DNA from 2 places in the Streptomyces sp. NPDC056347 genome. Region 2 is predicted to be linked to the other one. Evidence: riboswitches for the same ligand, from Rfam matches in the RefSeq annotation. Region 2 holds a riboswitch; the other holds the start of a gene.
The links. A riboswitch is a leader RNA that binds a small molecule or an ion and turns the genes downstream of it on or off. The one in region 2 is predicted to bind cobalamin.
Positions count from the first base shown of each region.

Region 1: it holds a riboswitch for cobalamin, as region 2 does, so the genes downstream of both, metE (5-methyltetrahydropteroyltriglutamate--homocysteine S-methyltransferase) here and ACFCV8_RS08470 (FecCD family ABC transporter permease) in region 2, are expected to answer to the same signal.

Region 1 is NZ_JBHJQP010000105.1:14,100-17,322, reverse strand. It holds gene metE (5-methyltetrahydropteroyltriglutamate--homocysteine S-methyltransferase) at 1-2,099, opposite strand, end outside; cobalamin riboswitch at 2,283-2,435, opposite strand; gene ACFCV8_RS23170 (DUF397 domain-containing protein) at 2,582-2,785, opposite strand; gene ACFCV8_RS23165 (helix-turn-helix domain-containing protein) at 2,785-3,223, opposite strand, start outside.
Region 2 is NZ_JBHJQP010000023.1:1,656-4,878, forward strand. It holds gene cynR (transcriptional regulator CynR) at 1-641, shown strand, start outside; gene ACFCV8_RS08465 (GntR family transcriptional regulator) at 638-1,282, shown strand; cobalamin riboswitch at 1,450-1,571, shown strand; gene ACFCV8_RS08470 (FecCD family ABC transporter permease) at 1,673-2,782, shown strand; gene ACFCV8_RS08475 (ABC transporter ATP-binding protein) at 2,782-3,223, shown strand, end outside.

The DNA.
Region 1 (3,223 bases), on a different contig from region 2:
TCGCGCGGGTAGCCGTGGGCGGCCAGTTCGCGGGCGACCTGCATGTGTGAGCGGGCTGCCTCCAGGCTGATGACGTCGGCGTCGAGGTCGTCGATGGCCTGCACGATGTCACCGAACTCGGCGTAGCACATGTGCGTGTGGATCTGGGTGTCCGGCCGCACCCCGCTGGTACTGAGCCGGAACGCCTCCGTCGCCCAGGCGAGGTAGCCGGGCCGGTCGGCGGCGCGCAGCGGCAGCGTCTCGCGCAGCGCGGGTTCGTCGACCTGGATGACGGACGTCCCGTTCGCCTCCAGCTCCACCACCTCGTCGCGCAGGGCGAGCGCCACCTGCCGGGCCGTCTCGCCGAGCGGCTGGTCGTCGCGGACGAACGACCAGGCCAGCATGGTGACCGGCCCGGTCAGCATGCCCTTGACCGGGCGGTCCGAGAGCGACTGCGCGTACGAGGTCCAGCGCACCGTCAGCGGCTCCGGCCGCGAGATGTCCCCGGCCAGGATGGGCGGACGCACGTACCGGGTGCCGTACGACTGGACCCAGCCGTGCTGGGTCGCCAGGTATCCCGTGAGCCGCTCGGCGAAGTACTGCACCATGTCGTTGCGTTCGGGCTCGCCGTGCACCAGGACGTCCAGGCCGGTCTTCTCCTGGAAGGAGATGACCTCCCGGATCTCGTTCCTGATCCGTTCCTCGTACCCCGCCTCGTCGATGCGTCCGGCGCGCAGGTCGGCGCGGGCCGTGCGCACTTCGGTGGTCTGCGGGAACGAGCCGATGGTGGTGGTCGGCAACAGCGGGAGCCGCAGGTGCGCGCGCTGGGCGGCGGCCCGCTCGGCGTACGGCTGGGAGCGGCGGGTTTCCGCCTCGGTGACGGCGGCGGCGCGGGCCCGTACCGCCGGGTCGCGGGTCAGGGACGAACCGGCCCGGGACGACAGCGCCGCCCGGTTCGCGGCGAGTTCGGCGGCGATGGTGTCCGTGCCCCGGGTGATCGCCCGGGCGAGGGCGGCGATCTCGGCGGTTTTCTGCCGGGCGAAGGCGAGCCAGCGGGTGATCTGGGGATCGAGGTCCCGCTCGGCGGTGACGGTCAGCGGGACGTGCAGCAGCGAGCAGGAGGCGGCCACGTCGACCCGGTCGGCGAGGCCGAGCAGGATGCCGAGGATGGAGAGGGACTTCTCCAGGTCGTTGGCCCAGATGTTGCGGCCGTTGACGAGACCGGCCACCAGCCGCTTGCCGGGCAGTCCTCCGACGGCGGCCAGGGCGTCCAGATTGGCGGCCGCCGCCTCGGTGAAGTCGAGGGCGATCCCGTCGACAGGGGCCTTCGCGAGTACCGGAAGCGCCTCGCCGAGCCGGTCGAAGTAGGTGGCGACCAGCAGCTTCGGACGGTCGGTGAGGGCGCCCAGGCCGCGGTAGGCGCGGGCCGCCGCGTTCAGCTCGGCGGGGGTACGGTCCTGGACCAGGGCGGGTTCGTCGAGCTGCACCCACTCGGCGCCCGCCGCACGCAGATCGGCGAGCACTTCGGCGTACACGGGCAGCAGCCGGTCCAGCAGCGTGAGCGGGTCGAAGTCGCCGCCCACACCGGGGGCGGGCTTGGCGAGGAGGAGATAGGTGACCGGGCCGACCAGGACGGGCCGGGGCGTCAGCCCGAGGGCCAGCGCCTCCCGGAACTCGGCGACCTGCTTTCGCGAGTCGGCTGCGAACATCGTCTCAGGCCCCAACTCGGGCACCAGATAGTGGTAGTTGGTGTCGAACCACTTGGTCATCTCCAGCGGTGCCACGTCCTGGGTACCCCGCGCCATCGCGAAGTAGCCGTCCAGGGCGTCGGAGGCGACGGCCACGCGGTGCCGGTCGGGAACCACGCCGACCATGACGCTGGTGTCCAGTACGTGGTCGTAGTACGAGAAGTCGCCGGTGGGCACTTCGTGGATGCCGGCCTCGGCCAGCTCCCGCCAGTTGGCGCGTCGCAGGTCGGCGGCGGTGGTGCGGAGCGCGTCGGCGGTGACGCGGCCCTTCCAGTAGCCCTCGATCGCCTTCTTCAGCTCGCGGTTCTGTCCCTGGCGCGGGTAGCCGTACACGGTCGCCCGTGCTGCCGCGGCTGCGGTCCTGCCGGTCACGGAGATCTCCTTCGAGAGATGTATCCCTGGGATCCCGAGGACCCGTACGACACGAAGGAGTGGCACATCCCGCAGTGCGGCCTCGCGCCACAGGGCACGGCCGTCCGCCGGATATGTACGCCGACCCGCCCACGAGGTCACCGGGATGTCCGCGCACGCGTCGTATCGCGCGCGGGCAGTGGCAGGTCTTCGGACTCGCGGGCACACCCGCCGAAAGGCGGACACCTACTGGCCGTCGCTTCCCAGGACCCTGTTCCGGGCCCCAGTGCGTATGACGGCGGTCGTTCCCACTCACCGCTGCGGGGCAGTCCCGGATTCCCACCGGGTTCCCTCTTACGACTCCCCGTCTGGCGGACGGGGCGAACCAGCTGCACGGCCCACCCTACGGGCCCGCCCGCACCGACCGCCACAACACAACGACGACGCCCCGCACCCGGCGGAGGCCGGACACGGGGCGTCGGCGCGCTCGTCGTACGTGTACGTCAGTGGTCGGCCGCGTAGGACACGAAGGCGTTCCACTGCCGGGGTCCGAAGGCGAGCTGAGGACCGTGGGTCTGCTTGGAGTCGCGTACGTGGACGGTCTCGGGGACGACGGCGACCTCCACGCAGTCCGGGCCGTCATTCGTGCTGTAGCTGCTCTTGAACCACTTCAGCACGGAACTGTTCACCGTCGAAGGGTTGGTCATTACGTCTCTCCCAGCACTTTCTCGATGAAGGCCAGCGACTCACGGGGAGTGAGAGCCTGGGCCCGGATGATGCCATAGCGGATCTCGAAGAGCTGGATCTCCTTGGGGTGCGAGAACAGCCGACTGACGAGATGAGCCTCGCTGTGTCCCACGGTCTCCCCGCTTTCGAGCCGCAGCAGTTTGAACGCCCCGGCAAGTCCAGTGTGGTCCTCGCGGTTCGTGGGCATCACCTGGAACTCCACGTCCCGGCGGGCGCCGATTTCCAGCAGGTGTTCGAGCTGCTTCCGCATCACCATTCTGCCCCCGAGCGGACGTTGCAGCGTCACTTCTTCCTGGACGAATGTGAAGACCCGGGAGGGCTGTTGATGGAAGATCTCCTGGCGGGCCATCCTCGCCGCCACGAGTCGTTCGATCTCCTCCTCGCCGTAGGACGGGCGC
Region 2 (3,223 bases):
TCCGGGCGCTGCACACCCACCACCCGGGCATCACGCTCGACCTCCGGGAGATGACACAGGACCGCATGGAGGCGAGCCTGCTGGCCGACGAGCTAGACCTCGGCATCGCCTTCGCGGGAACCCACCTCCCCGGCATCGCCGCGACCGACCTGTTCACCGAGCCGCTGGGCCTGGTCGTCGGCGCGCACCGTGCCGGGACCCGGGGCGAGCGCCCGCTGCCGGTGCGGGAACTGGCCGATCAGCAACTCGCCCTGCTCAGCGCGGACTTCATCACCCGAAGCCATATCGACGAGTACTTCGTCCGGCACCGGATCGACCCCCCGATCGCCGTGGAGGCCAACACCATCCAGGCCCTCACCGAGATCGTCCGGCGCACCGCCCCGCTGGCCACCGTGCTGCCCCTGGCGGTCACCGACGACGACCCGCACCTCGGCACCATCCCCGTCGACCCCCCGCTGCCCACCCGGGTGGCGACCCTGCTGCGCCGGGGGAGCGGTTACGAGAGCGCCGCCGCGCACGCCTTCACCGCCCTCGTCCACGACCTCGTCCGCACCCGCGGCTACACCCCGCCCGACCCGCGGCGTACCGCTGAACGGTCTGCCGAGAGCGGGCGCCGGGTGATGAGAGAATCGAGCACATGACAGGGTCTGGGGACTTCGAGCCCGAGTCGGAACGGGTCACGCGCCAGCTGCGTGACGAGATCATCGACGGTGTGCGCGAGCCGGGCAGCAAACTCGTCGAACGCGAACTCGCCGCGGAGCTCGGGGTGAGCAGACTGCCCGTCCGCGAGGCCCTGAAGTCGCTGGTCACCGAAGGCCTGGTCACCCCCAGGCCCCGCACCTGGGCCGTTGTGCGGGAATTCACCGCGGCGGACGTGGAGGACCTCGACGAGGTGCGCGCGGCCCTGGAGTCCCTGACCTTCCGGCTGGCCGCCCAGCGGCGCACCCGCGCCGGGCTCGAGAAGCTCCGCTCCGATCTGGACGCCGAGCTGGCGGCGGCCGTCAAGGGCGACGCCGTGGGGGCCCGCCGGGCCGCCGCCGACTTCCACGAGACGGTCACGGCACTCGCCGACAACGAGCTCCTGAACGAACTCCAGGCCACCCTGCGCAGCAGGATGCGCTGGCTGCTGGGACAGCACGACGACCTGGAGGGCGTCGCGCGCGAGCACGAGGGCCTGTACACGGCGATCGCCGAGCGGGACGTCGCGGGCGTGGCGGAGCTGGCGAGCCGCCACCTGATCTCGGGCCGCGACGCGGCCGCCGCGCGGCGCGCGCACCCCTGAGGGAGCGGTCGACCGCCCGACGGCCGGGCGGTCTTCGGACCGGCGCGGTGGCACTCGCCGCCGTGGCCGGGCTGTCGGCCCCGTACCGCACCGGGCCTGGCGCACCGCCCGCGAGGACACCGCCCCGGCCGGCCGCGGACGGGGTGGAAACGCCCGGGAGCGCTCGCGTTAAGCTGCATCTGCCCCGCGGGGGAAGTCCGGTCGAATTCCGGCGCTGACCCGCAACGGTAGGCGGTGCCCGAACAGGGCCCCGCGAGCCCGATTACCCGCGGCGGTGAAGGCTCCTGTCAATTCGCCGTGGACTGCGATGGGTGCTGCACGGGGCGCACCGCGTCCGGGCCGCTCCGTTGATGACGTAGATGCACGGCCCGAGGCGAAAGCGAACCGCCCGTGGCCACCCCCCTCGACCGCCGACCCGCCACGCCCTCCCGCACGGCCCGTGCCGGAACCGGGCCCGCACCGCCCCGCCGCATGTCGCCGAAACTCCTCGTGCCCCTCCTCGGCGCGGCGCTGCTGGTCTCGCTGGTCTGCGGCGCGGGCATCGGGGCGTCCGGGCTCTCCTGGGGCGAAGTGCTGGGCCATCTGTGGGCCGGGCTGACCGGCGGCCGGATATCCGCCGACCAGGTGGCGGCGTACACCATCGTCTGGGAACTGCGTTTCCCGCGCGCCGCGCTGGCCGCCGTCGTCGGTGCCGGGCTCGCCGCCGTCGGCATCGCAGTGCAGGCCATGGTCCGCAACGCCCTCGCCGACCCGTTCGTCCTCGGCATCTCCTCGGGCGCGGCCGTCGGCGCCAACGCCGTACTCATCTTCGGTGCCTTCGGCGCCCTGGGCATCTGGGCGCTGTCCGCGGCCTCGTTCCTCGCCGCGCTCCTCGCCATGCTGCTCGTCTACGCGGTCGCCCGCACCGCCCGCGGCCTCACCCCGCTGCGGCTCGTCCTCACGGGCACCGCGATGTACTACGGCTTCTCGGCCGTCACCACCTTCATGGTGTTCGCCGCCGAACACGGCGAGGCCGCCCGCTCCGCGATGATGTGGATGCTCGGCAGCCTCGGCGGCGCCAGCTGGGCCTCGGTGCCGATCGCGGCCGGAGCCGTGCTCTGCGGCATCGCCCACCTCACCTGGTCCGCCCGCCGGCTGAACGCCCTGGCCATGGGCGACGAGACGGCCGCCGCCCTCGGTGTCGACGCCGGGCGGCTGCGCAAGGAGCTCTTCGTGGTCTGCGCGGCCGTCACCGGAGCGGTGGTCGCGGTCAGCGGGGCGATCGGCTTCGTCGGGCTGATGGTGCCGCACGCCGTACGGATGCTGGTCGGCGCCGACCACCGCCGCCTCCTCGCCGTCGCCCCGCTGGTCGGCGCCGTCCTGATGATCTGGGTGGACATCCTCTCCCGGGTGGTCCTCGCCCCCGCCGAACTGCCGGTCGGCGTACTGACCGCGGCCATCGGTGTGCCGTGCTTCGTACTCCTGATGCGCCGCCGCACCTACACCTTCGGAGGCGCCTGATGCGGATCGACATCGAAGACCTGACCGTCGAGGTCGCCGGTGCCCGCCTGGTGGCCGACGCCACGCTCGGCGCGGGCGAAGGACAGCTCGTCGGCCTGGTCGGGCCCAACGGCAGCGGCAAGTCCACCCTGCTGCGCTGCGTCTACCGGGCGCTGCGCCCCACCGCCGGGACCGTGCGGCTGGACGGGGAGGACCTGTACGCCATGAGCCCGCGCGAAAGCGCCCGCCGACTGGCCGCGCTCCCCCAGGAGGCCGTCTCCGAGTTCGACTTCACCGTGGCCGAGGTCGTGGCCATGGGCCGCACCCCGCACCAGTCGTCGATGGGCCGGGCCACCGGGGCGGACCGCGCGGCCTGCGCACGGGCCCTGGTCGGCGTCGGCGCCGACCACCTCGCCGACCGCGGCTTCCTCACCCTGTCCGGCGGCGAGAAGCAACGGGTGC